DNA from 2 places in the Streptomyces sp. TAA204 genome. Region 2 is predicted to be linked to the other one. Evidence: riboswitches for the same ligand, from Rfam matches in the RefSeq annotation. Region 2 holds a riboswitch; the other holds the start of a gene.

Region 1 (14,791 bases), on a different contig from region 2:
GGGAGCGAAGTTCTCCGACGCGATCATCTCGAGGGTGGACTGCTGGCGGTGGAGTTCGGCGTCGACGGCGGCGGCGACGTCCGGGTCCACCTCGTGGAGAGAGCTGTTCAGAAGCGACATGAAACCATCCCTGGTGGCGAGTCCGGGCGGACGGATCGGGGCGTTCCGGAGCGTGGCGCGGGCGCTCAGCTGCCGGAGGTGAACGAGTCGTACTCGGCGGCGGAGAGCAGGTCGTCGGGCTCGTCGGAGATCCGCACCCTGAACAGCCAGCCACCCTCGAACGGGGCGGAGTTGACCAGTGCCGGGTCGTCCACGACGTCCTGGTTGATCTCGGTGATCTCGCCGGAGACCGGTGCGTACAGGTCGCTCACGGACTTGGTCGACTCCAGCTCACCGCAGGGCTCGCCCGCGGTGACCGAGTCGCCCTCCGCGGGCAGCTGTACGAAGACGACGTCGCCGAGCGCGTCGGCGGCGTGTGCCGTGATGCCGACAGTCGAGACGCCGTCGTCGGCGTCCGACAGCCACTCGTGCTCCTTGCTGTAGCGCAGCTGCTGGGGGTTGCTCATGGTGCGATTCTCCTGGATGTGAGGGGGACGGAGGAAAACGGTCTTGGCCAGTGGGACACGTGCGGCGGGTGCCTGCTGCCCGCCGGTGCCTCACGGTGCCCGGAAGGACGCCGCGGGCACCCGGGCCACGGAAGATCCTTCCCAGCGGGGCCGTGGGAGACGACAGGACGGGTCCGGCGGAACCGGGAGAGTGAGGGCACGTTCACGGCCATGGCGTGCGCCCGGACGCTGCCCTCTCTCAGCGCTGCCGCTTGTAGAAGGGGAGCGCCACGACCTCGTACGGCTCGTGCGTGCCGCGGATGTCGACGGCGACGCCCTCGGTGCCCGGTTCGGCGTGCTCCTGGTCCACGTACGCGATGGCGACGGGCCTGCCGAGGGTGGGCGAGGGAGCTCCGGAGGTGACCTCGCCGATCACCGATCCGCCGGAGGAGACCACGGTGTAGCCCGCCCGCGGCACCCGGCGTCCCTGTGCGATCAGCCCGACGAGCTTGCGCCGCGGCGCCTGACCGGCACCGGCCCCGGGCTGCGACCCCGCTGGTGCCGGAGGGCCGCCCGCTGCGGCCTCCAGGGCCTCGCGGCCGACGAAATCTCCCCCGTTCGTGGTCTTCTCGAACTTCACGATCCGGCCCATGCCCGCGTCGAACGGCGTGATCCGCGTGCTCAGTTCGTGCCCGTACAGCGGCATGCCCGCCTCCAGGCGCAGCGTGTCCCGGCAGCTCAGACCGCACGGCACGAGCCCGGCGGCCGACCCGGCCTCGGTGAGCGCTTCCCACACGGCGACGGCGTCCCCGGGGGAGACGAACAGCTCGAAGCCGTCCTCGCCGGTGTACCCCGTACGGGCGATGAGCGCGTCGCGCCCGGCGACAGTGCCCGGCAGCCCCGCGTAGTACTTCAGCCCGTCCAGGTCCGCGTCCGTGAGGCCCTTGAGGATGCCGGCGGCCTCCGGACCCTGGACCGCGATCAGCGCGTACGCGTCCCGGTCGTCGCGCACGGCCGCCTCGAAGCCCTCGCTGCGCCCGCGCAGCGCGTCGAGCACGACCTGGGTGTTGGCGGCGTTGGCGACGACCATGTAGGTCTGCTCGCCGGTGCGGTAGACGATCAGGTCGTCGAGGATGCCGCCGGAGGTGTCGCAGACCATGGTGTAGCGGGCGCGGCCCACGGCGAGGGCCGAGAGGTTGCCCACCAGCGAGTAGTCGAGGAGTTCGCCCGCCTGCGGCCCGTCGACGGTGATCTCGCCCATGTGGGACAGGTCGAAGAGGCCGGCGCGGGTGCGTACGGCGATGTGCTCGTCGCGCTCACTGCCGTAGCGGAGCGGCATGTCCCAGCCGGCGAAGTCCGTCATCGTCGCGCCGAGGGCGCGGTGGGTGGCGTCGAGCGCGGTGGTGCGCGGAACGCCGCCGGAGGCGGTGCCGCCGCCGGTCTCGCTGGTGTCGCTCATGTCAGGCTCCCATGGCTCGGTGACGCGGATGTCCTCCCCATCTGTCATCGGAACCTGAGAGGTTCGCCACGAGCCCTTGAGTACGGCCGGTGGCTTGCACCGTGGGTGGAGCCGCCCGTGGGCGGCCCGCTTTTCAGATCTGCCTCATCCTGCGCGGTATCGGTGCCTGAGAGATTCAAGGGAGGACTTGCTCCTTCGGCGCCCCGGTCGGCCGCGCCACTGCGCGCGACCGGGAACTCTCCCGCGTGGATTCGAACGGCCTGTATGCAATTGGCCCGCACATCATGGCACGGCACGGCATGGGCGTCGACGGGGCGTGCAGCGGGAGGGCAGCGGCCGCCTTGATGCGCATTACCGTTTCTTGACACTCTCGGAGTTGAGCCGCCGAGGGCGGCCCTATTCGGGGAGGGGCGATCAGGTGGACAGCCTGCGCAGTGCGTACGCGACGGTGACGGGGTCGCGGTACGGTCAGCCCGGTTCGGACGGACATCGGCCGCTCTCCGCGGTGGCGATGCGGGGAGAAGTCGCCCCCGAGGATCTGCGCGGCACGTCGGAGAGAAGGACACTGCGATTCCCCGCGGGCGACAGGGTCGTGGTCTCGGGGCTTCCCGGCAGCGGGAAGTCGACGCTGATTCGCCGCGTCGTCGCACTGCAGGACACCGTGCGCCGCATCGACTCCCAGGACGTACGGGAGCGGGGGGAGGCGCTGGTGCCGCGCTGGCTTCCCTACGGCGTCTACCGCCCCCTGGTGCGTCTCGCGCACTACGCGCTGCTGCGCGGCGCGCTCGCCTCCGGGGTGAGCGTCGTCGTGCACGACTGCGGCAGCCAGACCTGGGTGCGCAACTGGCTTGCCAGGGACGCCCGCCGGCGCGGACGCGCCCTCCACCTCCTCCTGCTGGACGTTCCGCCCGAGACGGCGCTGCGCGGCCAGGCGGAGCGCGGCCGGCAGGTCTCGGACTACGCGTTCATGCGGCACCGCAGGGCGGTGCGGCGTCTCGTCGCGGCCGCGGAGGCCGGGCGGGTGCCGCGCGGCTGTGCCTCCGTGGTGCTGCTGGACCGGGGCGCTGCCGTGGCGCTGCGCGGAGTGGCCTTCGAATAGGCGGCGCGAGGGGGCTCTTGGGTGCTGCACGGCGGAGGGCCTCGCCTGTGCGGTGCGCCGCGGCGAACGGAGAAGCCCCGCACGCACCGCACGCGCACCCGGCCGTCCCCCCGTGGACGCGGGCGGACGGCCGGGTGCGCAACGCGCGGGCAAGTGCGCTCAGCGCAGCATGGGCGAGAGCAGCGTCCCCGCCCAGACACGCTCGATCTCCCCGGTGCCGGCCTCCTTCTCCTCGGCGGGCGCCACCGCCAGCAGGTTCACGGTGGCCTTCACCAGACGGCCGGCCTCGGTGCCGGTCTTGTCCGTGTCGCCCTCGCGGGACGCCTTCAGCAGTGCGTCGGCGCGGGCCTCCAGACCGTCGACGGTCTCGGCGTCGAGCTCCGCCGCGTCGCGTGCGTCCGCCCTGCTGGAGGAGGTGCCGGCCGCCTTCTCGCCGGCGCGCTCCGCCTGCCGGCGCAGTGAGTTCATCGCCTCGGCCAGCTCCTTGGAGTGCTCGTCGGCGTCCTCACGGGAGAGCCGCCCGCGGGGTGCGTCGAGGACGCCCTCGATGAGGTCGCCGACGGCCTCGATGGCGTCCTTGTGCCGCCGGAGGTCGCCGGAGGAGAGGGTGGCGCGGTCGATGAGGGTGCTGGTGATCGCGCCCTTCGGGGAGCGGGGGGAGTCCGCCGCCGGCAGGGTGCGGGCAGGTCCGGCGCGGAGGCCGAGCTCCTCCAGGGCGGCCTCGTTGACCTCGGCGAGGCGGTCGGCCATGGCTTCGGCCGCCTCGGTCGCGTCGCTGTCGGGGAGGTTGTGGTGCTGAGTGACGGTGACCACGCGGCTCGCCGACTGCCGGTAGCCGTCCGCGGCGTCGCCGACGTTCACGATCCTGCTGCTCTGCCGGACGGTTCCGTCCTTCGCCGGCAGTGTCCTCGCGGTGCGGGCCCGCTCGACGGACTCCAGGACACGGCGGACCTGCCGGTCCACACGCTCCTTCACCTCACGCCGCAGCTGCGGGCCGGCGTCCTCGTCGCGGGTGACGCGGTCCAGGGTGCCGGTGAGTTCGGCGAGACGGCCCAGATCCCGGACTGTGCGGATCTTCTGAACGGCTGTCTTCGTGTCGTCGGGGGCCGCGGCGGTGACGGTCGGGGTGTGGTGGGTGCCGGCCGCGGCCGCACCGGCGAGGCCGGCTACGAGGGAACCGGAGAGAGCGACGGTGAGCGCGGCGGTGGCCGCCTTCGTGGCGTGCATGGAGCAGCTCCTCCAACAAGAGGTCAATGCTGGTCAAAAGGGACTCTGTCCACAATTCGGAGGCGTATGGCGCAACGCAACCGGAGAGTGGCCATCCGTGCCGGACTGCCGCCATCCGGGGCGCCGCCCCCGCTTCCCCGCTCCGCTGCGAGAGCCGCGCGGCTGCTCGTCTAGGGTTGCCGCCATGACCATTCCGCAGCAGTACGGACCCGGCCACGGTGGAGGCTGGTCGGGGAACGAGCTGGAGGAAACCCTCGCGGCCTCCCTCGGTGTGCCCCATGCGGGCGCTCGGCTGCTGGAGGTGCTCGGGCGCAGCAGCGTATGGGTTCCGCTCCCGGAGGGCGGCGGGCCTGCCAGCCCGAATCTCGACCTCCCGACGGTGGAGCTGAACGGCGCGCCCTTCGTGCCGGTCTTCAGCTCGGAGGCGGAGTTCCTGCACGTCGTCGGCAGCCACATGTCCTTCACCGTCGCGCCGGCCCGGGAGTTCGCCCGCGGGCTGCCGCCCCAGGTGGGCATCGCCGTGAACCCGGAGGGCACGGTCGGCGTGCCCCTGCCGCCGGAGGCCGTCGCCGAGCTGTGTGCGAACACCACCGGGGAACAGGCCGCCTGGGGTGTGGCGCGAGGTGCGCGGGTGCGGCTGTTCGAGCCCGACTGGCAGGACGAGCCCGCGGACTTCCTCGGCGCCGCGGCAGGCGAGTTCTCGACGCTGCCGCAGGTCCGGACGGCCCGGCGCGCCCTCGCCAGCACCGAGGGCGAGGACCCCGCGCTGTTCATCGGCGTCGAACTGGACGAGCTGGACCCGGAGATCCGCCAGGCCGCCCACGACGCCCTCGGACGTGCGCTGGGCCGCGTGCCGGTGAAATGGCTCGTGCAGCTGGTGCTCCTGGACGCGGCGCAGGACCCGGTCGTGGACTGGATGCGCCAGTGCGTGCGTCCCTTCTACACCCGCCCCTGAAGCACTTCCTCGGCCGTGAGGTCTAGCGCTGTGGTACGACGCCCGATGTCGGCCGCTGCTCTTAAGCTGGTTTGATGACGGGGACAACGGGGAGGGCCGCGTTCGCGTGCCCGGAGCGGATCATCGAGCGGAGCCGCGTCTCATCCGGCCGTGCGGGCACGGTGCGCGGGCGGGGCGGCTACGGAGAGAGGGCGGCCACGTGAGCGCGGGTGCAGGCGTCGAGCAGCTGCTGGGGCAGGTGTCGCCGGGGAGGTACGACACCTATGAGGTGCTGCTCGACGCGCTCGCCGAGAGCCAGGTGTGGATGCTCCTCTGGAACGGCCAGGCGGGCGCTCCCGACGCCCAGTACGGGAACATGGAGGTGGCGGGGTTCGGATACGCGCCCTGCGTGACCTCCGCGGGTGAACTCGCCGCCTCCGGCTGGGACCGGGCGCACGAGGTCGTCCCCGCCCGTGAGATCGCCGCGGGCCTGTTCCCCGAGCGGTGGGGGATCTGGCTCAACCCGCACGCCGCGGGCGGCGGCGTCGGCATCCCGTGGCTGGACCTGCGCCGCATCGCGCTCGGCCTGGACCAGTCCCCGGCGGGTCCGCTGCGGATCACCGAACCCGGCCTGGACATCGCGCAGTTCTACGCACTGCTGAGCCACAATGCGCACCGCACGCCGTCCGTGCGCTCACTGCGCCGGTGCTGGGTGCAGCCCGCGCTGGGCGCGGCGTATCTGGCGATCGGTCTGGATCTGTACGACACCGGGCGGGAGTCGGTGGAGTCGGCGCAGCGGATGATGCGGGATTCGGCGGTGGCTGTGCCGGAGGGCCTGCCGGTCTCCAGCGTGGCGATGTCGGACGACTACGACCCGGTCGCGATGTGGCTGCGCCGCAACTCCCGTCCGTTCTTCGACCGTGACGTCCCCAGTGCCGAAGTGGCCTCGCACGCCGCCCCCAACGCCGTGCCCGGGCACGGCTACGGGTATCCGCGGCCGTACTGAGCCGCGTAGCGGGCCGAGCCAGGCGGTGTCCGGACCGCCCTGGAACCGGGGCCTGTTCGGAGCCACGGCCGGGTTCCGGCCGGCGACCCGGCGGGGCGCGCGCCCGGTCCGTTCGTGCAGTCGTGCGCGCCGTCGGCGACTCGTCTGCCAGGTGGGGCGCCGGGGACGTGCGTGGCGGCTGCCCACGACAGCGCCGGCAGCGAGAACCGCAGGTCGGCGGCCCTTTCGGGTGGCGGTCGCAGCTCCGATAGTCGTCAGGTTCCGTTCGTATAACGGAACCTGACGCGTCACATCACAGTTAGGCATCCTTTCCCCAGGGGGACTGGCGGGTGATCGCGGGGCCGATGAAGACTCCCGACCGTTGAGGCCATTGGCCTTCGTCAAAAGCACTGCATGCCAACTGGCCGCTACAGCGGCGGGCGTGGCTGGTCACCGCCGGCCGAGAGAGGTTCCCCCACGATGACGGCACCACTGCACGACACGTCCGCGGAAACCGCGCCCGTCGATCCTGCTCTCGGTGGCGACTCCGCCGGCAAGGCGATCGAAGGACGGTCTCTCGGACGGATCGCGTGGAGCCGTCTCAAGCGGGACAGGCTGGCGCTGGCCGGCGGCATCGTCGTACTGGTGCTCATCGCGGTCGCGGTCTTCGCGCCGGTCATCGTCGCCCTGCTGGGGCATCCGCCCGGCGAGCACCACGAGGACAAGATCGACCCGCTCTTCCAGACCCCCCTCGGGTCAATGGGCGGCATCAGCGGCGAACACCTGCTGGGCGTCGAGCCCGTCAACGGCCGGGACATCTTCAGCCGGATCATCTACGGTGCCCGCGTCTCGCTGCTCGTCGGTTTCCTCTCCGCGATGGTCGCCGTGGTCGTCGGCACCGTACTGGGCGCTCTCGCCGGTTACTTCGGCGGCTGGCTGGACGCGGCCATCAGCCGCGTGATGGACATGCTGCTGGCCTTCCCGCAGTTGCTGTTCATCATCTCCCTGATCTCCGTGGTCCCCAACCAGATGTTCGGGCTCACGGGTACGGGCGTCCGGCTGACCGTGATGATCCTCGTCATCGGCTTCTTCGGCTGGCCCTACATCGGCCGGATCGTGCGCGGGCAGACGCTCTCCCTGCGCGAGCGGGAGTACGTGGAGGCGGCGCGCAGCCTCGGCGCCGGGCGGCGCTACATCCTCTTCAAGGAGCTGCTGCCGAACCTGATCGCACCGATCACCGTCTACACCACGCTGATGATCCCCACCAACATCCTCACCGAGGCCGCGCTCAGCTTCCTCGGTGTGGGAGTCAAGCCGCCGACTGCTTCCTGGGGGCAGATGCTCTCGCAAGCGGTGCGCTACTACGAGGCGGACCCGATGTTCATGGTGGTGCCCGGCGTGGCCATCTTCATCACCGTTCTCTCCTTCAACCTCTTCGGCGACGGCGTGCGCGACGCGCTCGACCCCAAGGGGACACGTTGACCCCCCACCTCCAGGGCCGCTCCGGCCCTGGCCCCCGGGCCCGGCGCATCCGTGCGGGCCGTGACCTACACGGAGGATTCGAGATCGTGACAATCCAACGCACAACGATGCGCAGAACGGCCGCGTCGGCCGTCGCGATCGCGGCGCTGCTGGCCACGGCGGCCTGCGGTGGCGGCAGCAGCGACGGGAACGGCGGCGGCGAAGCCGCCGGATTCAACGCGGCCAGGGGCAAGATGGCCAACGAGTCAGACAAGAAGGGCGGCACGCTGAAGTTCATCGGGACACAGGACGCCGACTCCTGGGACCCGACGCGCGGCTACTACGGCTTCGCCTGGGACTTCATGCGGTACTACACGCGTCAACTCGTCACGAACAAGCCCTCCCCGGGCAAGGACAGCCTGGAGCTGGTCCCGGACCTGGCCAAGTCCACCGCGAAGATCTCCGACGACGGCAAGACCTACACCTACGAGCTGCGCGAGGACGCCACCTGGGAGGACGGCAAGCCCGTCACCTCCAAGGACATCAAGTACGGCATCGAGCGGCAGTGGGCACAGGACGTGCTCTCCGGCGGTCCCGTCTACGTCAAGGACACGCTCGACCCGGACGGCAAGTACAAGGGCCCCTACAAGGACGAGTCCGAGGACAAGCTCGGCCTGGAGGCCATCGAGACGCCGAGCGACACCGAGATCGTCTTCAAGCTGCCCAAGCGCAACGGTGACTTCGAGCAGATGCTCGCCATGCCGTCGTCCTCGCCGGTGCGCCAGGACAAGGACACCAAGTCCAAGTACGGCCTGAAGCCCTTCTCCAACGGCCCGTACAAGTTCGAGTCGTACACGCCGAACAAGAAGCTCTCGCTCGTCCGCAACCCCGAGTGGAAGAAGTCCTCGGACAACATCCGCAAGGCCCTTCCGGACAAGATCACGGTCAGCCTGCTGACGAACGCCGACGAGATGGACAAGCGTCTCATCAACGGCGACTACGACCTGGACATCAACGCCACCGGTCTGGAGGCGGCGGGCCGTCAGACGGCGCTGAAGGAGCACAAGGGCAACGTCGACAACCCGGCCACCGGGTTCATCCGCTACGCCGTCTTCCCGCAGACGGTGAAGCCGCTGGACAACATCCACTGCCGCAAGGCCCTGATCTACGGCTCCGACCACAAGTCGATCCAGAACGCCCGTGGCGGCCCGCTGGCCGGCGGTGACATCGGCACCAACATGCTGCCGTCCTCCGTGCCGGGCTCGGACCCGAAGTACGACCCGTACGGCATAGCCAAGAACGACGGCGCCGCCGACGTGGCCAAGGCCAAGGCCGAGCTGAAGAAGTGCGGCAAGCCGAACGGCTTCAAGACCACCATCGCCGTCCGCAACAACAAGCAGGTCGAGGTGGCCTCCGCCGAGGCCATGCAGGCGTCGCTGAAGAAGATCGGCGTCACCGCCGAGGTCGACGAGTACGACGGCGCGCAGACCGCCGGCATCATCGGCAACCCCAAGGTCGTCGAGAAGAAGAACTACGGGATCATCATCATGGGCTGGGGCGCGGACTTCCCGACCGGCCAGGGCTTCGGCATGCCGCTGTGGCACAGCAAGTACATCCTCGACAACGGCAACAACAATTTCGCCATGATCGACGACCCCAAGATCGACAAGATGTTCACCGACGCGATCGCCGAACTCGACGTCGACAAGGCGGCCGAGAAGTACGCGGAGATCAACGCCGAGGTCATGAAGGGCGCGTACTACCTGCCCTTCACCTTCGAGAAGAACATCATCTGGCGCTCCAGCAGGCTGACGAACGTCTACACGGCCGACTCGTACAACGGCCGTTACGACTATGCCTCGCTGGGTGTCAAGTGACCGTCCGACCGCTCCGCCGGCGCACCCGCCGCTAGGCACGAAGGGCAGGTGAGGGCCGCAGTGGTGGCCCGGTGAACTCTCCGACGCACTCGGAGGGTTCCCGGGCCGCCACCGGGCCGGAAGCAGTGCTCACATATCTCATCAGGCGGCTCTTCGCCGTCGTCGTGATGCTGGTCGTCGTCATGCTGGCGGTCTTCAGCATCTTCTTCCTGATCCCGAAGTGGACCGGGCTGGACCCCGCCACGATGTTCGCGGGCAAGCAGTCCGACGCGCAGGCGCTGGAGGGCATCAGGCAGAAACTCGGCCTGGACGACCCGATCCTCGTCCAGCTCTTCGAGTTCTTCAGAGGCGTCCTCGTCGGCCGCGACTACACCAGCGCCGGCGACACATACCACTGCGAAGCGCCGTGCTTCGGCTACTCCTACAAGACGGAGCAGGCGATCTGGCCGGTGCTCGCCGACCGCCTTCCGGTCACGCTGGGCCTTGCCGTCGGTGCGGCCGTCATCTGGCTGGTCATCGGGCTGACAGCGGGCATCGTCTCCGCGCTGCGCCGCGGCTCGGTGTGGGACCGGTTGACCATGGGCATCGCCCTCAGCGGCGTCTCGCTGCCGATCTACTTCACCGGTCTGCTGTCGCTGGCGATCTTCTCCTACGGGCTGGGGCTGGTCAGCAACGAGTACACCCCCATCGAGAAGAGCTTCCCGGAGTGGTTCAGCGGGATGATCCTGCCGTGGCTGACCCTGGCGTTCCTCTTCGGTGCCATGTACGCCCGCCTCACCCGCGCCACGATGCTGGAGGTGATGGGCGAGGACTACATCCGCACCGCCCGCGCCAAGGGCGTACGGGAGCCGGTCGTCATCCGCAAGCACGCCATGCGCTCCACGATGACCCCGGTCATCACCCTTCTCGGTGTCGACCTCGGAGCCCTCATGGGCGGGGCGATCCTGACCGAGACCACCTTCAGCCTGCCCGGTCTCGGCCAGGCCGTGCTGAAGGCGATCAGCGAGAAGGACCTGCCGCTGATCCTCGGCGTCACGCTGATCACGGCATCGGCCGTGGTGATCGCGAACCTCATCGTGGACCTGCTGTACGGCGTGATCGACCCCCGAGTGAGGCTCGCATGACGGATCTGCACAAGACGGGAGCCTCGGCTGTGAGCGAGCCGGTGACCCAGGCGGGCCCGGCCCGTTCCTTCCTCGAAGTACGCGACCTGAAGGTGCACTTCCCCACCGAGGACGGTCTGGTGAAGTCCGTCGACGGGCTCTCCTTCTCGCTGGAGAAGGGCAAGACGCTCGGCATCGTCGGCGAGTCGGGCTCCGGCAAGTCCGTCACCTCGCTCGGCATCATGGGCCTGCACACCGTCGGTCAGTACGGGCGCAAGAAGGCCCAGCTCTCGGGCGAGATCTGGCTCGACGGGCAGGAGTTGCTGAGCGCCGACGCGGACGCGGTGCGCAAGCTGCGCGGCCGCGAGATGGCCATGATCTTCCAGGACCCGCTCTCGGCGCTGCACCCGTACTTCACCATCGGCCACCAGATCGTCGAGGCGTACCGGGTCCACCACGACGTCGACAAGAAGACGGCCCGCAAGCGCGCCGTCGAACTGCTCGACCGTGTCGGCATCCCGCAGCCCGAACAGCGCGTCAACAGCTATCCGCACGAGTTCTCCGGCGGTATGCGGCAGCGTGCGATGATCGCGATGTCGCTGGTCAACAACCCCGAGCTGCTGATCGCGGACGAGCCGACGACCGCCCTGGACGTCACCGTGCAGGCGCAGATCCTCGACCTGATCCGGGACCTGCAGAAGGAGTTCGGTTCCGCGGTCATCATCATCACCCACGACCTGGGCGTCGTCGCCGAACTCGCCGACGACATTTTGGTGATGTACGGCGGGCGCTGCGTGGAGTACGGCACGGCGGAGCAGGTCTTCTACGAGCCCCAGCACCCCTACACCTGGGGGCTGCTGGGCTCCATGCCGCGCATCGACCGCGCGCAGACCGAACGCCTCATCCCGGTCAAGGGCTCGCCGCCCAGCCTGATCAACATTCCGCAGGGCTGCGCCTTCAACCCGCGCTGCCCGTACGCGGACGTGCCCAAGGGCGACGTCACCCGCACCGAACGCCCCGTCCTGCGCGATGTGGGCGCCGGCCACCAGTCCGCCTGCCACATGGACCCGGCCGACCGGGAGCGGATCTGGAACGAAGAGATTGCGCCGAAGCTGTGAGCGAGGACGAGCAGATGACGATCCCATCCCAGCAGCAGGCGCCGGGCTCGGTGCTGACGAAGGCGGACCCCGAGCCGGGTGAGCCTCTGCTGCGGGTCTCCGGCCTGACCAAGCACTTCCCCATCACCAAGGGGCTGCTCAGGCGCCAGGTCGGCGCGGTCAAGGCGGTCGACGGCATCGACTTCGACGTGCGGGCGGGGGAGACCCTCGGCGTCGTCGGCGAGTCCGGCTGCGGCAAGTCGACGATGGGCAGGCTGATCACACGGCTGCTCGAACCGAGTGCGGGCGACGTCGAGTTCGAGGGCCGGAACATCACGCACCTCGGCGTGAGCGGAATGCGCCCGCTGCGGCGGGACATCCAGATGATCTTCCAGGACCCGTACTCGTCGCTGAACCCCCGGCACACCGTCGGCGCCATCGTCTCCGCCCCCTTCAAGCTCCAGGGCGTCAGCCCCGAGGGCGGCGTGAAGAAGGAGGTGCAGCGGCTGCTGGAGGTCGTCGGCCTCAACCCCGAGCACTACAACCGCTATCCGCACGAGTTCTCCGGCGGGCAGCGGCAGCGCATCGGCATCGCCCGCGCGCTCGCCCTGAACCCCAAGCTCGTCGTCGCCGACGAGCCGGTCTCCGCCCTGGACGTCTCGATCCAGGCGCAGGTCATCAACCTGCTCGACGACCTCCAGGACGAACTGGGCCTGACATATGTGATCATCGCGCACGACCTGTCCGTCATCCGGCACGTCTCGGACCGGATCGCGGTGATGTACCTCGGCAAGATCGTGGAGCTGACCGACCGGCAGTCCCTCTACGAGACGCCCATGCACCCCTACACCCAGGCCCTGCTCTCCGCCGTGCCGGTACCCGACCCGCGCCGCAAGTCGCAGGGCGGCGGCCGCGAACGCATCCTCCTGCAGGGCGACGTCCCCTCGCCGATCAAACCGCCGAGCGGCTGCCGCTTCCACACCCGGTGCTGGAAGGCGACCGAGGTCTGCAAGACGGCGGAGCCGCCGCTGGTCTCTCTCGCTCCGGGCCACGAAGTGGCCTGCCATCACCCGGAGAACGCCCCGGACCAGCACCCGGAGAACGCGTCACCGGCCCCCCGGGGCTGAGTCGCCGGCCCCCTGGGGGCTGAGTGCCGCGGGAGGTCCGGCAGGAAAGACGTTGACGCCGGCTGGCGTGCGGTGTTCGGTCGCTGGATGACGTCCGTGAACACAGGGCGGATGCATCCCGGCATGCATCCGGTCGACGCCGGCCTCGTAAGGCGGCTGATCGCCGGACAGTTCCCCCGGTGGGCCGGGCTGCCGGTGGTGCGGTGGCCGTCCGGAGGCACGGTCAACGCCATGTACCGGCTGGGCGACGACATGGTCGTACGGTTGCCGCTGGTGCGGGGCGGGGCCAAGGACGTGTCGACGGAGCAGGAATGGCTGCCCCGCCTCGCGCCCCGTCTGCCCACGCCGATCCCCGAGGTGCTCGCAGCGGGGGAGCCCGCGCAGGGGTATCCGTGGCCGTGGTCGGTGTACCGGTGGCTGCCGGGCGGACATCCCGAAGCGGGGGCACTGAGCGAGCCCGGGCTGCTGGCCCGGGACCTGGCCGCGTTCGTCGCGGCGATGCGGAGCATCACCCTGCCGGCCGCGCCGCAGGCACACCGAGGTGGGCCGCTCGCCTCGCTCGACGCCGAGACCCGCGCGGCGACAGAGGAACTGCGTGCGATCCCGCAGGAGGACGTCGACTGCGACACCGCGGCCGCCTTGTGGGAGCAGACGCTGCGGGTCCCGGACTGGGAGGGGCCGCCGGTGTGGCTGCACGCTGATCTGATGCCCGGCAACCTGCTGGTCGACGGCGGCAGACTGACCTCGGTGATCGACTTCGGGTGCACGGGGGTGGGGGACCCCGCCTGCGACCTGTTCCCGGTGTGGAACCTGCTGCCGCGGGACGCGAGGGAGATCTTCCGTGCCGCGCTGGCCGTGGACGACGCGACCTGGGAGCGCGGCCGCGGGCGGACGCTGTCGCCGGCGCTGATCGCACTGCCGAACTACCGCAGGACGAACCCCACGATGGCGCGGAACGCCCGGCACGTGATCCGGGCGGTGCTGGAGGAGTGCTCTCACGACGAGCGCTGAGGCGTGGCGCGCCTCGCACAGCGGGCGGCGGGGCAGGGCCGCCCGGGGAACCCTGACCGGGGCCGGAGCAGCGGCTGAGCAGCGGTCTCACGCGGCTCCCGGCGTCCCGCAGCCCGCCTGTATCGTGCGGGACATGCCGAGCGATCCCACGGTTGCGCCGGAGCCTGAGACCGCACCGGCCTCCGCACCCCCCGCGAGTTCCGCACCCTCCGCGCCCTCCGCGAGTCCCGGGTCCGGCGCCGCCGTTACGGAGAAGGAGCGGGCGCAGCGTCCCCCGATGACAGCGGACCTGCTGCTGACGGGTGTGGTCGTGGTCTTCCTCGTCGCGTACGCGTGGCCGATACTCCAGCCCGGCCTCAGCCCCGCCTGGCGGACCGTGTGCACCTGGACGAGCTGGATCACCTGGGGCATCTTCGCGCTCGACTATGTGGTCAGGCTGGTGCGGGCGGAGAACCGCTGGGCGTACTTCAAGTCGAACCTGTTCGTGCTGGCCACTGTGGTGCTGCCGTTCTTCCGGCCGCTGAGGATGCTGCGGCTGCTGACCGTGATGAACGTCCTCCACCGGCGGGCCGAGGCGACCCTGCGGGGCCAGGTGACGACCTACGCGTGCGGGGCGACGGCGCTGCTGATGTTCTGCGGGGCGCTGGCCGCGCTCGATGCCGAGCGCGGGGCCGAGGGCACCAGCATCGACTCCTTCGGCAACGCGATCTGGTGGGCCTTCGCCACCGTCACCACCGTGGGATACGGGGACACCTACCCGGTGACGCCCACCGGGCGGATCGTCGCCGTCCTGCTGATGCTCGCCGGCATCGCCGTGCTGGGCGTGGTCTCAGCCTCCCTCGCGTCGTGGTTCATCGAGCGTGTCT
Region 2 (14,791 bases):
GGCCGGCGTCCCGCTGTCCAACGGCCACGAGGTGCAGATCGGCAAGTACAGGCTGGTCTTCTTCGCCAGTCAGCGCGCCGTCTGACCTCTTCCCGGTCCACGCCGCAACATCCTCACCGTCCGGCGGCGCCCTGAAGGCACCGCCGGACGGTGAGGACTCCCGCCGACGGGCACGCAGAGCCCGACGTCGCTGAGGGTTTCGGACGTGTGCGATGTCACCCTCACCCGTTCACCGGCCTGTCCGTGCCCGCGCCGGGTGCCTGCGGGGCCCTGCACGACGGGCCATGACCCGCCTGCGCGGGCCGCGGGGCGCTCAGCGGACGCCGGGACGGCCGCGCCACCCGGGTGCGTCCACCGGGCCGGTCTTCCGAGGCCCATGTGCCCCCTGCCCTGCGGATTTGCTCCTGCCTTCGGGGCTGTGACCGATCTTTCCCGGCCGAGTCGGTTCATACGACAGCTCAGGGCGGGTCCCGACTACCCAAACAGGCGGGGCACGGCCTAGGGTTGCTGTGTGAACGAGCTCGACGTTGTGGGTGTGCGGGTCGAAATGCCCTCCAATCAACCGATCGTGCTGCTGCGGGAAGCGGGTGGCGACCGGTACCTCCCCATCTGGATCGGCCCCGGGGAGGCCACTGCAATCGCCTTCGCGCAGCAGGGCATGACTCCTGCGCGCCCACTGACCCACGATCTGTTCAAGGACGTTCTGGAAGCGGTGGGGCAGGAGCTGACGGCTGTCCGGATCACGGATCTGAGGGAAGGTGTCTTCTACGCCGAGCTCGTCTTCGCCAGCGGGGTCGAGGTCAGTGCGCGTCCCTCCGACGCCATAGCGCTCGCGCTGCGTACCGGGACACCGATCTACGGCAGTGACGCTGTGCTGGAGGACGCGGGGATCGCCATCCCTGACGAGCAGGAGGACGAGGTGGAGAAGTTCCGCGAGTTCCTCGACCAGATCTCGCCCGAGGATTTCGGGACCAGCAGCCAGTGACCCCCGTGCCGGCGCGTTTCCGCCTGCGTCCTGCGGTCGTGAAGGGCCAGCAGTTCCCCGTGCGCGGTTACGGGAAACCACTCCTTGGGTGATTGTCACTCGGCGTGCCTAGTGTGGCGATCGTTGACGCACCCCTGGTGACTGCCTACCTTCGGTGAGCAGATCCCGGGGGTCTACCCCGGGATGCGGAGGACGGAGGTCGGCGTGAGAAGTACCGGCGACGGTATGGCAGCGGAAGACCCCCCTCCGCCCGCGGGTTCCGCGGCGCGGACCGCCCCGGCGGAATCCGGATGCGAGGGTCACGTCCACGACTCGATCGGCTACCGAGGGCCCACCGCCTGCTCGGCGGCCGGCATCACCTACCGCCAGCTCGACTACTGGGCGCGCACCGGCCTGGTGGAGCCGAGTATCAGGCCCGCCTACGGCTCGGGCAGCCAGCGGCTCTACAGCTTCCGCGACGTCGTCGTCCTCAAGATCGTCAAGCGGCTGCTCGACACGGGGGTGTCGCTGCAGAACATCCGCACCGCCGTGCAGCATCTGCGCTCCGGTGGCATGACGGACCTGGCACAGATGACGCTGATGAGTGACGGCGCCACCGTCTACGAGTGCGCCTCGCCCGACGAGGTCGTCGACCTGCTGCAGGGCGGCCAGGGTGTCTTCGGTATCGCTGTCGGCGTGGTCTGGAAGGACGTCGAGGGCGCGTTGTCGCAGCTCCACGGAGAGTCCGTCGCGACCGGCGAGACCGTCGCCGGCGACCATCCGGGGGACGAACTGGCACGGCGGCGCAACCGCGCCGGCTGAGACTGTCAGAGGCATGCGGCAGCATCGAGGAATGTGAGAAGCGCACCGACGATCCTGCATCTGGACATGGATGCCTTCTACGCCGCCGCGGAACAGGCGTCCAAGCCCAGCCTCCGTGGGAAGCCGGTCGTCGTGGGCGGTCTCGGGCCGCGCGGAGTGGTCTCCACCGCCTCCTACGAAGCCCGGGTCTTCGGCGTCCATTCCGCCATGCCCATGGCTCAGGCCCGTCGGCTGTGCCCCAACGCCGCGTACCTCATCCCGCGCTTCGGCCTCTACCGGCAGGTCAGCGAAGCGGTGATGGAGATCCTCGCCGGACACTCCCCCCTCGTGGAGCCGCTCAGCCTCGACGAGGCCTTTGTCGACCTGGAAGCGGGGGAGGTGCTCGCCTCCGCCGACTCCGCGGCCGCACAGGCGGTCGGCGAGCGCCTGCGCGGCATGATCCGGGAGGCCACAGGTCTGAGTGGCTCCGTCGGACTGGCCGGGTCCAAGATGCTGGCCAAGATCGCTTCGGAGGAGGCCAAGCCCGACGGACTGCGGGTCATCGAGCCTGGAACGGAACGGGACCTGCTCGCCCCGATGCCCGTACGCACCTTGCCGGGCGTCGGACCCGCCACGGCTGAGGTGCTGCGCCGCTCCGGGATCACCACGGTGGGGGAGACGGCGGAAGCGGGTGAGGCGGAGCTGCTGCGGCTGCTCGGCAGGGCGCACGGCACATCCCTGTACGCGATGGCGAACGGCTGGGACGACCGCCCGGTCATCGCTGAGCGGGACGCGAAATCCGTGTCGGTGGAGGACACCTTCGACGTGGACCTCACGGAGCGGATCCTCGTCCGGGCGCACGTGGCGAGGCTCGCCTCCCGCTGCGTGGAGCGGCTGCGGGCGGCGGGGAGGTCGGGGCGCACCGTGGTGATCAAGGTGCGCAGCTACGACTTCTCCACGCTGACCCGTTCCGAGACGCTGCGAGGTCCCACCGACGACGCGGGTGTGGTGCGCGAGGCTGCGGCCAGACTGATCGACACCGTGGACACCACGGCCGGGGTGCGGCTGCTCGGTGTGGGTGTCACCGGGCTCGCGGACTTCACCCAGGAGGACCTCTTCGCCCAGGCACAGGCGACTGCCGACGCGGAGACACCCGGGGGGAGCGTTTCGGAGGATGAGGCGGCCGGGGGGCGGGTGGCGGCGTCCGGGGCCGCCGGACCGCCCGCCGAGCGCCGCTGGCTTCCTGGCCGCGACGTACGGCACGCCGAACACGGCTGCGGATGGGTGCAGGGCAGCGGCGTGGGCCGCGTCACCGTACGGTTCGAGACACCCGGATCGCCGCCCGGCAGGGTGCGCACCTTCGCCGTCGACGATCCGGACCTGCACAGCAGCGAACCGCCTCCGCTGGCCGCCATGGCGGGCCCCGGAAAGCCGCAGCGGCAGGAGCCCACGGGCCGGACCGGCGACGCCCGGCCGTACTGATCACCGGCGTTCAGCTCTCCGACCCCGCTATGCGCCCGAAGTCCCGGTCGGGGCCGGGAGAGGGGCCCTCCGCGGCTGCGGGAACGTCCAGCCCGTAGTGCAGGTAGAGCTGCAGCTCCTGCCGGGGGGAGAGGTGCCGGCCCACACCGAGCACCGGGGTGTTCCTGATCAGCGCCCGGTCGAAGGGCACCCGGAGTACGTCGCCGACCAGTTCGCTCGGTTCGAGAGGGATCAGGGCCTCGCGTCTGAAGAGACCCGTGCGGACGGCGGCCCACTCGGGGGCGCCCGTGGCGTCGTCGAGGTACACCTCGCCGACCGTTCCGATCTTGCAGCCGCTCGCGTCGAGCGCTCTGCGCCCGATGAGGCTCCTCGGGTCGATGTCGGTCTGCACCGGTCCCTCCAACTGGTCGCGACTGGGGTGCCGGGCGCGGTTCGAGCCGTGGCCGGTCCTGGGTCCGACGGTCTGACGAACCCCTCCCTCGGCCCCGTTTCCCGCCGCCGCGCAGACGCGGCGCCGGGGGCGTCGAGGACGCCGGAAGCCGGACGTACAAGCCGTATTACCACCCAAAGGCATATCCGAGCTGTTGGCCACTCGAGTGCACCTCCGGTTCCCGTGACGGGAAGCGCTGGTAGTCTCGAAAGTGGCTGACGACCCCGAGCGGGAGAGTCCTCCGGCGTCAGCGCCGGGGGCGCCGAAGGAGCAACTCCTCCCCGGAATCTCTCAGGCTCACGTACCGCGCGGGTGAGGTCACTCTGGAAAGCAGGGCGGGCCATGCAGTGCCTGGGCTCTCCCTCACCGACGGTGAAAGCCGGGCTGCCCGCACAGCGGGCCGGGCCGGTGAAGCTCTCAGGTTGCGATGACAGAGGGGGAGGCCGTCCGGGCACCCGTGCCGTGGTGTCCCTCGTAGGTCACAGTGACCAGGAGGCCCCCGCAGATGACTGCCAACCGCATCCCCCTCAACGACCTGGAACGCGGCACTCCTTTCGAACGGCGGCACATCGGCCCTGACGCCGGAGCACGGGCCAAGATGCTCGCGCAGGTCGGATACGGTTCACTCGACGAACTCACGGCAGCCGCAGTCCCCGAGGCGATCAAGAGCGGTGAGGCCCTGGAACTGGCCCCCGCCCGGACCGAGGCGGAGGTGCTGGCGGAACTGCGTGACCTCGCCGGGCGCAACGAGGTTCTGCCCACCATGATCGGCCTCGGTTACTACGGCACCTTCACGCCGCCGGTGATCGTACGCAACATCATGGAGAACCCCGCCTGGTACACCGCGTACACGCCCTACCAGCCGGAGATCTCGCAAGGCCGCCTGGAGGCGCTGCTCAACTTCCAGACCATGGTCGCCGATCTGACGGGCCTGCCCACTTCGGGAGCGTCCCTGCTGGACGAGCCGACCGCCGCGGCCGAGGCCATGGCGCTCTCCCGCCGTGTCGGCAAGGTCAAGCAAGGCGTCTTCCTCGTCGACGCGGACTGCCTGCCGCAGACCGTCGCCGTCCTGCGCACCCGTGCCGAACCCGCCGGCGTCGAGGTCGTCGTGGCCGACCTCGACGAGGGCATCCCGGCGGACGTGGCCGATCGCGGTGTCTTCGGGATGCTGCTGCAGTACCCGGGAGCCTCCGGCGCCGTACGCGACCCGCGGGCCGTCATCGAGCAGGCGCACGGACTCGGTGCGATCGTCACGGTCGCGGCCGACCTGCTGGCGCTCACCCTGCTCACCTCGCCCGGCACGCTCGGCGCGGACATCGCCGTCGGCTCCAGCCAGCGCTTCGGCGTCCCCATGGGCTTCGGCGGCCCGCACGCCGGCTACATGGCGGTGCGGGAGAAGCACGCCCGCAGCCTGCCCGGGCGTCTCGTCGGCGTCTCCAAGGACGCGGACGGCGACCAGGCCTACCGGCTCGCCCTGCAGACGCGTGAGCAGCACATCCGCCGTGAGAAGGCCACCAGCAACATCTGCACCGCGCAGGTGCTGCTCGCGGTGATGTCCGGCATGTACGCCGTGCACCATGGTCCGGAAGGGCTGGCGGGCATCGCCCGGCGCACCCACCGCCTCGCCACGATCCTCGCCGGCGGTCTTCGCGCGGGCGGCGTCGAGATCGTGCACGGCAGCTACTTCGACACCGTCACCGCACGCGTCCCCGGCCGCGCCGCCGAGGTCGTCACCCGGGCACGTGAGGCGGGGGTGAACCTGCGGCAGGTGGACGCCGACCACGTCGGCATGGCCTGCGACGAGACCACGGGACGCGCCCAGCTCTCGGCCGTGTGGGCCGCGTTCGGCGTCGAGGCGGACATCGAGGAGCTGGACTCCCGGGCCGCCGACGCCCTCTCCGAGGGCCTGCTGCGCACCGACGACTACCTCACGCACCCCGTCTTCCACGAGTACCGCTCGGAGACCGCGCTGCTGCGCTACCTGCGCCGGCTCGCCGACCGGGACTACGCCCTGGACCGCGGCATGATCCCGCTCGGGTCGTGCACGATGAAGCTCAACGCCACGGCCGAGATGGAGGCCGTCACCTGGCCCGAGTTCGGTGCGCTGCACCCCTTCGCGCCCCTGGACCAGGCCGAGGGCTACGTCGCACTCATCCGCCAGCTCGAGGAGCAGCTCGCGGAGATCACCGGCTACGACCGGGTGTCCCTGCAGCCCAACGCCGGCTCGCAGGGTGAACTGGCCGGACTGCTGGCCGTACGCGCCTACCACCGCTCACGCGGCGAGGACCGGCGCACCGTCTGCCTCATCCCGTCCTCGGCGCACGGTACGAACGCGGCGAGCGCCGTCATGGCCGGGATGCGCGTCGTGGTGGTCAGGACCAGCGACGACGGCGACGTCGACACCGGCGACCTGCGCGCGAAGATCGAGCAGTACGGCGACGAACTCGCCGTGCTCATGGTCACCTACCCCTCCACGCACGGGGTCTTCGAGGAGCACATCACCGACATCTGCGGGGCCGTGCACGACGCGGGCGGACAGGTCTACGTGGACGGCGCGAACCTCAACGCCCTGATGGGACTGGCCAGGCCGGGCAAGTTCGGTGCGGACGTCTCCCACCTGAATCTGCACAAGACCTTCTGCATCCCGCACGGCGGCGGCGGCCCGGGCGTCGGCCCGATCGGTGTGCGCGAGCACCTCGCGCCGCACCTGCCCAACCACCCGCTGCAGCCGGCCGCGGGGCCCGCCGGCGGCATCGGCCCGGTCTCGGGCTCGCCCTGGGGCTCGGCCGGAATCCTGCCGATCTCCTGGGCGTACGTACGGCTGATGGGTGCCCAGGGGCTGCGCCGCGCGACCCAGACGGCCGTGCTCGGGGCGAACTACATCGCCAAGCGCCTGGAGCCGCACTATCCGGTGCTCTACACGGGACCGCGCGGACTCGTCGCGCACGAATGCATCGTCGATGTGCGGCCGCTGACCAAGCAGACGGGGGTGAGCATCGACGACGTGGCCAAGCGGCTGATCGACTACGGCTTCCACGCGCCGACGATGTCGTTCCCCGTGCCGGGGACGCTGATGATCGAGCCGACCGAGAGCGAGGACCTCGCCGAACTCGACCGCTTCTGCGAGGCCATGATCGAGATCCGCTCCGAGATCGACAAGGTCGGTTCGGGGGAATGGCCTGCGGAGGACAACCCGCTGCGCAACGCACCGCACACGGCGCGGCAGCTCACCCGCTCCTGGGAACACCCCTACGAGAAGGCGGAGGCCGTCTTCCCGGCCGGAGTGAGCGCCTCGGACAAGTACTGGCCTCCGGTGCGGCGGATCGACGGGGCCTTCGGGGACCGCAACCTGGTCTGCTCCTGCCCGCCGGTGGAGGAGTACGACAGCTGACGGAACGTTCGGCCTGGAGCACAGGTCAGGGCCGGTGCGGCAGAGTGCCGGGCCGGCCCTGGTCCGCCAGCGCGGTGGGATCAGGCAGCGGTGGCGACGTTACGGCTGTCGAGCGGGCGGTGCGGATCGATGATCTTGCCGTCCGGCAACAGCTCACCGGTGTCCTCGAAGAGGAGTACTCCGTTGCACAGCAGGCTCCAGCCCTGTTCCGGGAAGTGGGCCACAGGGTGGGCGGCTTCCCGGTCGGCGGATTCGGCTGTCGGGCAGGGTGGCTGGTGCTGGCACATTTTCGCTGTCGTCTTCCGTTGTGTCGTGGTGTGTGTACTGCGACTGGCCGTGGTGTCCATGGCCGCCCCCGTTCATCGGTCTGTCCCCAGTGTTCCCCCGCGGAGACGAATCCGCAGGGATTTCGCGTCACCACTCCTCGACCAGGACAGACGCATCACCCGTGCGGGTGGTTGCCTTCAACTGGGTTGCGCTTCGGGATGATTTGCCGTTCTCGGGCAGGCACCCGGGCCGACGTCACGGGGGATCACCGGACGCGGTAGGCGGTACCGTACCGCACTGATCTCAAACAGGCGTCCGCAGCAGGGGAGTTGTCGCCACGCGACGGGTCAGCAGCGGCAGCAGCGCATCCACCCGGCGGGGCAGGTGGGGGGTGATGCCGGGCGGGGCGGGCGCCAGCGGTATCAGCACGTCCGCGGGCAGCGGGGTGCCCCCGGAGGCGTCGGCGTCCGCGTCCGTGTGCAGCCACAGGGTCAGCATGTACAGCTGGGGTACGGACAGCAGCCGGGGCTGGTAGGACCCGGGCATCGACTCCGCCTGTCTCAGGGCGCGTTGCGTCGAGGTGACGTACGGGCCCTCGCTGAAGCAGGCGAACGCCCAGCCGTCGGCGGTCAGTACGGTCTCCGCCGCGCCGGCGGCGGGGGCGCCTGCCGGTGCGCCGCTCTCCCGCAGCAGGAACCTCCAGCCGGCGAGCCGGGTGAGGGAACCTCCGCGGGGCGGGTCGAAGGAGGCCATCTCGTGCAGCGGGAGCGGCAGTTCGGGCTGGAGCGAGCAGGGGGCGCCGCCCGGTGCGAGAGGTGTGCGGCCGCGGTGCGTCGCGCCGGGGGAGCGCAGCGCCGCGAGGACACTGTGGGATGCGGCGGGCGGGGCCGGGGGAACCTGCAGAGACATGATGGGTCGCCCTTCACTGAGACACGGGTGGTACAGGGATGGCGCGCGGACAGCACTGTCTGCATGGAAAGGCCGCCGGGAGGGCGGCGGGAGGCTTCGGCTGCGGGGCGCCGGGCCGTCCCGGCGGTACCGCGTCTGGGCCTTGCCCGGAGTTTATACGAAGGGTGTTTCCCGGGAATTTCGGCTAACGCCTTCCCGATCCGGGAGCAAGCGGTCGGCCGGTCAGCTTTTCGCGGCATTTCAGTGCTTTTGCCGGACCTGTCGCGCATGCCGCCTGGAGGAACGCCGGCGGTGTGGTCGGCCTGATTTCACCGGCCCGTTGCAGCGGCCTGTGCGAATGGTGCGGAACGTCCGCCGCATGCCCGTGGAACGTGCCGCGGGGAATCAGGTGCCAGCGTACCCGCAGCTGGGTACCGGGTCAGCGGCGAGGCGTTACCGGAGTCCTCGCCGGGCATCATGGCCGACACCACGCGGCCGTATCGAGGAGGGACGCCCCGATGGGTGAGAAGGTCGTGTCAGACGGGTTCGCCCTGTCCGACCGGCATCGGTACCGGCGCAAGCTGCGTGAGTGCCTCGACGCGCTGAAAGTGCTGCTGGACGAGAGCCGGTTCGAGCGTCCCCGGAATCTCATGGGGCTGGAGATCGAGCTGAATCTGGCCGACGCGGACGGGCTGCCGCGCATGATGAACGCCGAAGTGCTGCGGCGTATCGGGAGTGAGGATTTCCAGACCGAGCTCGGTCAGTTCAATCTGGAAGTCAATATCGTTCCGCACCGCCTTTCCGGACGGGTCCTGGACCAGTTGGCGGAGGAGCTGCGCACCGGGCTGGGATACGCGGACAGGCAGGCACGCGAAGAGGGCGCCGGAATCGTGATGATCGGCATCCTCCCCACGCTCACCGACGAGGACCTCGTCTCCGCGAACCTCACCGACGTGGACCGCTACACCCTGCTCAACGACCAGATCATGGCCGCGCGCGGCGAGGAGGTCGTCCTCGACATCGACGGTGTCGAGCGACTGACCCGCACCTCTCCCTCCATCGCTCCCGAGGCGGCCTGCACCTCGGTGCAGCTGCACCTGCAGGTGACGCCGGAGCGCTTCGCTGACGTGTGGAACGCCTCGCAGGCCGTCTCCGCCGTCCAGATCGCCACCGGCGCCAACTCCCCCTTCCTCTTCGGCCGGGAGCTGTGGCGCGAGTCGCGCATCCCGCTCTTCCAGCAGGCGACCGACACCAGGCCCGCGGAGCTCAAGGCGCAGGGCGTGCGGCCGCGCACCTGGTTCGGGGAGCGCTGGATCAGCTCCGCCTACGACCTCTTCGAGGAGAACCTGCGCTACTTTCCCTCGCTGCTGCCCATCTGCGACGAGGAGGACCCCGGCAGCGTGCTGGCGCGGGGCGGAATCCCCGGGCTGCCCGAACTGGTGCTGCACAACGGCACCGTCTACCGGTGGAACAGGCCGGTCTACGCCGTCAGCGGCGGCGTACCGCACCTGCGGGTGGAGAACCGCGTACTGCCCGCCGGGCCCACCATCGCCGACGTGCTGGCCAACACCGCCCTCTACTACGGCCTGGTGCGCAGCCTCGCCGACGAACCGCGCCCCGTGTGGTCACGGCTGCCCTTCGCCGCGGCGGCGGAGAACTTCGACGCGGCCTGCCGCTACGGCATCGACGCCGAGCTGACCTGGCCTCGCTCCGGCCGGCCCGGCGGCCTGACCAGGATCCCCGCGGTGCAGCTCGTGCAGGAGGAGCTGCTGCCGCTGGCCGCGTCCGGGCTGGATGCCTGGGGGGTGGAGAGCGCGGATCGGGAACGCTGTCTGCGGGTCATCGAGGAGCGGTGCCGCCGCCGCGTCAACGGTGCGTCCTGGCAGGCCGCCGCCTATCACCGTGCCGTCGACTCCGGTCTGGACCGGGAGAAGTCGCTCGCGGCGGTCACCAGGCGCTACTGCGAACTGGCCCGCACAGGGGAGCCCGTGCACACCTGGCCGCCCGGGCCGTAGCGCCCCGGCTGGGCCGGAGCCTCGCTCGTCGGGCAAGCTGTGACGGTCCGGGGTGCCGTTCCGGTCTCCCGCGGGCCGCTGCCCGCGCCACCGGGAGCCGCCCCGGCCCCGCGCAAGAGGCGGAGGACGAGGCGGCCGTCCGGCTGAAGTGGAGGCGTGTGTGCACTCGCAAGCGAGGGGCCCCGGGTTCTCCCCGGCGCCCGGGGAAGACCTCTCGCCGCGCACCCTGCGGCACGAGACGCTGCTCGTACTGGCGCTCTCGCTCGGAGCGAGCGCGGTCTCGGCGCTGATCAGTTTCGTCGGGTCGGTGACCGCGCCGGGTGCCCTCGCCGACCAGGCCGCGAATCTCAACACCTCCCGTGCGCCCGACCGGCCCTGGCTCGACCTGGCCTGGCAGCTGTTCGGCGTCGCCACTGCTCTGGTGCCGGTCGCGCTCGTGGCGCATCTGCTCATGCGCGAGGGGGCGGGCGGCCTGCGCGCCGTCGGATTCGACCGGCTCAGGCCGGGCTTCGACCTCGGCCGGGGCGCGCTGCTCGCGGCGGCCATCGGGGGCAGCGGGCTGGCCCTGTATCTGGTGGCGCTGCAGGCGGGGTTCAACCTCACGGTGGTGCCGGAGTCGCTGCCGCACGTGTGGTGGCGGATTCCGGTGCTGATCGCCTCCGCACTGCAGAACGCGGTGGTGGAAGAGGTGATCGTGGTCGGCTATCTGCTGCGCAGACTCGGCCAGGCCGGCTGGTCGCCCTGGGCCGCCCTCGCCGCGAGTTCTCTGCTGCGGGGCACGTACCACCTCTACCAGGGCATCGGCGGCATGATCGGGAACATGGTCATGGGCGTCATCTTCGTGCTGCTCTACCGCCGTTGGGGGCGCGTCGGCCCGCTGGTCGCGGCCCATGCGCTGATCGACATCGTGGCCTTCACCGGGTACGCGCTGCTCGCGGGGAAGGTGGACTGGCTGCCCACGCCCTGAGGGCAGGGGCAGCCCCGTCCTCACAGTTGTGCGAGCAGCCGTGCGTCCATCACGGTGACCGCCGTGCCGGTCAGCTCCGTACGGTCGCCGCGGAGCGTCGTGCGCACCGACCCCGTACGGGCGGAGCACTGCAGCCCCGTCAGCGAGCCGCGGCCCAGCCGGCCGGACCACAGCGGGGCCAGTGCCGTGTGTGCGCTGCCCGTGACGGGGTCCTCGGGGATGCCGACGGCGGGTGCGAACATCCGCGAGACGTAGTCGTACCCGCTGCTTTCCGCGTCCGCGCCGGCGGTGACGATGACGCCGCGGTGGGGAAGGCGGCGCAGGGCCGTGTCGTCGGGGCACAGGCCGCGCACGGTGTGCTCGTCGGCGACTTCCACGAGGAGGTCGCCGAGCGGGCCGGTGTCGTGCGCGGTGACGACGTCCGCGCCCAGCGCGGCCGCGATCCGGGCGGGGGGAGTGTCCGCGGGGGTGAGCGGGGCGGTGGGGAAATCCAGGGTGATCTCGCCGCCGGGCCCGGTGCGCGCGGTGAGCACGCCGCTGCGGGTGCGGAAGCGGACGGTGCCGGACGTGGCGCCGTCGCTGTGCAGCAGGTGCGCGGTGGCCAGGGTCGCGTGACCGCACAGGTCGACCTCGGCGGCGGGTGTGAACCAGCGCAGCGCCCAGTCGGCACCGGTGTCGCCGGTGAGGGGGCGCGCGTAGGCGGTCTCCGAGAGGTTCATCTCGGCCGCGAGGCGCTGGAGGCGGTCGTCCGCCGGGAAGCCGGAGCGGAAGCGGTCTTCGTCCAGGAGTACGACGGCGGCCGGGTTGCCCGTCCAGGGGCGGTCGGTGAAGGCGTCAACGGTGCGGATCCTCATGGCGGGGACGGTAACCGGGGCTCGGTGAGGGGGCCACGGCCAATTCCGCGGAGGTGGATCGGGAAGCTTGCCAGCATCGTATCGCCGATATATCGTTGACCCATCACGACGCGTCAAAGCATGATCGTAGAGCAATCACGAAGGATGATGGCGATGCACAAGGAAGACACAGGACACGGACATGGGCACGGCGGCCGCGGGCGCGGTCACGGACCTGAAGGCTGCGGTCCCGGCGGGCACGGTCCCTGGGAGCGCAGGGCGTTCGGAGCCTTCGGCCCCCCGTTCGGCGACGGGCCGCCCTTCGGCGGGCGGCGCGGCAGGGGAGGTCCGCGCGGGCGGGCCCGCCGCGGTGACGTGCGGGCGTCGATCCTGGCCCTGCTCAAGGACCGTCCCATGCACGGCTACGAGATGATCCAGGAGATCGCCGAACGCAGCGGCGGCGCCTGGAAGCCCAGCCCCGGCTCGGTCTACCCCACGCTGCAGCTCCTCGAGGACGAGGGCCTGATCAGCAGCGCCAGCGAGGGCGGAAAGAAGCTGTTCTCCCTTACCGAGGCCGGCCGCACCGAGGCCGAGGCAGGCCCGCAGGCGCCCTGGGAGGAGGCCGGGCGCGGCGTCGACTGGGAGGCCATGAACGAGGTGCGCAAGGCCGGCGGCGGTCTGGTCAGCGCCTTCCAGCAGGTCTGGGCGACCGGTACGCCCGACCAGCGGGAGAAGGCCCTGGGGGTCGTCAACGACGCCCGCAAGAAGCTCTACCTGATCCTCGCGGAGGAGGACTGAGCGCGGCCCCGCCCGCGCTCGGCCGGGCTCGGGCCTGCGGTGCCCGGTGACCCGGGCTCAGTTTTCCGCGCCTCTGTTCCCGGCCAGCGCAGTCACGTCGATCTCGCCGGCGCCGCACACCGTGCCCAGCTCCCAGGCGGCGCGCTTCGAGGTGCGCTCGTCCGGCGGGATGACGCGCAGTCCCGCGGGTTCGGGGCAGTCGCCGTCCGCGGGATCGCCTTCGCCCGGTACGACCGTCCAGTGCAGCCGGGCGGACGCCGCCGCACCGGGTGCGAGGGTGAGCGGGCGCGAGGGTCGGGAGCGGTCGCGCACGACGTCGGTCGGGACGGGCTCGCCGTCCGTGCCGGTGAGCTGGAGTCCGGGCCATCCCTGCGTACGGCAGGCGGTGCCGGAGGAGTTGGTGAGAGCGAGAGCGGCGTAACGGTTGCCCGCCGCCGGTCGGCCGGGGCTGAGCGAGACCGACAGCGCTTCGGCCGTGCACCAGGGCGGACGTCCCTCCGCGTCGCCGGAGCCGGAGTGCTTCGTGGTGGGCCGCGTGGCGGGTCCGGACCCGGAGCCGGATGCGGACCCGGATGCGGACGTGGAACCGGAGACCGCGGAGGGCTCCGGTTCCTTCGTGTCCCCGGCTCCGCCGCTCTTCGCGGACGCGGGCGTGGTGGAGGCCGGGGTGGAAGCGCAACCCGCGCTGGTCAGTACGGCGCCGGCGGCGAGGGCGGCGAGGACGGAGCGTGCATGGTGTGAGGCCATGGAAGTCTCCAACTGCTGCCGTGCAGGGGCTTGTTGTACCTCAAGACGCCGTTTCCGGGACGATTGGTTCCCTGACGTGATGTGAGCGGCCGTGTCCGTACTCCTCCTCAAGGAGGAGGAGAGCGCCTGGCTCACCTCCCACGGTGGGACGCGCACATGCCTCACGGCGAGGATGTCACCGGCGGATGTCTGTGATGTGGTGGTGCGGTGGACAGCAGTGCGCACCCCGTATCCGTACGCCGGCCTGAAGGCGCTCAGGCCGAGGGCCGCTTCAGTGAGGAGCTGGCGGCCGTGGCCGCCACGGCGCGCAGGCGGGCCGCACGCGGTGGCGACCGGGCCGTGGACACCGCGCACCTGCTGCACAGCCTGCTGGAGTCGGACCCGCAGGTACGGGCGTATCTGGGCGGCGGCGGTCCGCGGACGGCGAAGCTGCTGGCGTATCTCGCGCAGCGCTGGATCGGCTACGGGCTGCGCTGGCGGGACGCCGTGGAGGTCCGCCCTCTTCCGCGAGGCGGAAGGGCGCGGACCGGCATGCTGCTGCCCGGATGGTCGCCCGCTGCCGCCGGGGCGGTGGGGGTGGCGATGGAGCGGGCGGAGGCCCGCGGTGCCCTCCGCGTGGAGGGTGTCGACCTGCTCGCCGGGCTGGTGGCCGACAGCGGGTGCAGGGCGGCGGAGGTGCTGCGCAACGCGGGCGCCGGCATGGAGGAGCTCTCCGCGCTGCTCGCTGTCGGGGGCGCGGGCCGTCAGGGGTGAAAGGGGTGACACTCCTGTCGAAGGTTGCGATGATGAGCGGATGCACGCCACCAGCCGACCGCTTCCGCCTCCCCGGGCCCGCAGTCTCGGCCTGACGCTCGCGCTCGTCTCCGCCTTCGCCTTCGGCGGTTCGGGACCCGCGGCCAAACCGCTGATCGAGGCCGGCCTCCAGCCGCTGCACGTCACCTGGCTGCGGGCGGCGGGCGCCGCCCTGGTCCTGCTGCCGCTGGCCTGGCGGCACCGCGGCCTCGTACGGGAACGCCCGGGCCTGCTTGTGGGGTTCGGGCTGCTGGCCGTCGCCGGGGTGCAGGCGTGCTACTTCGCGGCGATCTCCCGCATCCCTGTCGGCGTGGCCCTGCTCATCGAGTATCTGGCTCCCGCGCTGGTGCTGGGGTGGGTGCGGTTCGTGCAGCGGCGGCCGGTGACACGGGCGGCGGGCGTGGGCGTGGTCCTCG

Evidence for each region. A riboswitch is a leader RNA that binds a small molecule or an ion and turns the genes downstream of it on or off. The one in region 2 is predicted to bind glycine.
Region 1: another riboswitch for glycine. It lies ahead of gcvT (glycine cleavage system aminomethyltransferase GcvT); the one in region 2 lies ahead of gcvP (aminomethyl-transferring glycine dehydrogenase).

What each region holds. Positions count from the first base shown of each region.
Region 1 covers NZ_KE384281.1:280,104-294,894, reverse strand. Annotated here, with positions in the region: gene glyA (serine hydroxymethyltransferase) at 1-120, opposite strand, end outside; gene gcvH (glycine cleavage system protein GcvH) at 186-566, opposite strand; gene gcvT (glycine cleavage system aminomethyltransferase GcvT) at 805-2,004, opposite strand; glycine riboswitch at 2,149-2,258, opposite strand; gene H343_RS32915 (AAA family ATPase) at 2,423-3,103, shown strand; gene H343_RS0125885 (hypothetical protein) at 3,263-4,330, opposite strand; gene H343_RS0125880 (enhanced serine sensitivity protein SseB) at 4,515-5,285, shown strand; gene H343_RS0125875 (enhanced serine sensitivity protein SseB C-terminal domain-containing protein) at 5,485-6,270, shown strand; gene H343_RS0125870 (ABC transporter permease) at 6,730-7,731, shown strand; gene H343_RS0125865 (ABC transporter substrate-binding protein) at 7,818-9,587, shown strand; gene H343_RS0125860 (ABC transporter permease) at 9,713-10,711, shown strand; gene H343_RS0125855 (ABC transporter ATP-binding protein) at 10,708-11,808, shown strand; gene H343_RS0125850 (dipeptide ABC transporter ATP-binding protein) at 11,823-12,914, shown strand; gene H343_RS0125845 (aminoglycoside phosphotransferase family protein) at 13,026-13,925, shown strand; gene H343_RS32910 (potassium channel family protein) at 14,203-14,791, shown strand, end outside.
Region 2 covers NZ_AUKW01000019.1:6,824-21,614, forward strand. Annotated here, with positions in the region: gene H343_RS36060 (FHA domain-containing protein) at 1-85, shown strand, start outside; gene H343_RS0120340 (bifunctional nuclease family protein) at 512-985, shown strand; gene H343_RS0120345 (MerR family transcriptional regulator) at 1,211-1,786, shown strand; gene H343_RS31755 (DNA polymerase IV) at 1,820-3,247, shown strand; gene H343_RS0120355 (PRC-barrel domain-containing protein) at 3,258-3,638, opposite strand; glycine riboswitch at 3,897-3,994, shown strand; gene gcvP (aminomethyl-transferring glycine dehydrogenase) at 4,183-7,068, shown strand; gene H343_RS0120365 (DUF5999 family protein) at 7,149-7,355, opposite strand; gene H343_RS0120370 (hypothetical protein) at 7,639-8,244, opposite strand; gene H343_RS0120375 (glutamate-cysteine ligase family protein) at 8,742-10,238, shown strand; gene H343_RS0120380 (CPBP family intramembrane glutamic endopeptidase) at 10,399-11,205, shown strand; gene H343_RS0120385 (PhzF family phenazine biosynthesis protein) at 11,226-12,059, opposite strand; gene H343_RS0120390 (PadR family transcriptional regulator) at 12,213-12,836, shown strand; gene H343_RS31760 (DUF4232 domain-containing protein) at 12,894-13,583, opposite strand; gene H343_RS34965 (Clp protease N-terminal domain-containing protein) at 13,791-14,336, shown strand; gene H343_RS31770 (EamA family transporter) at 14,377-14,791, shown strand, end outside.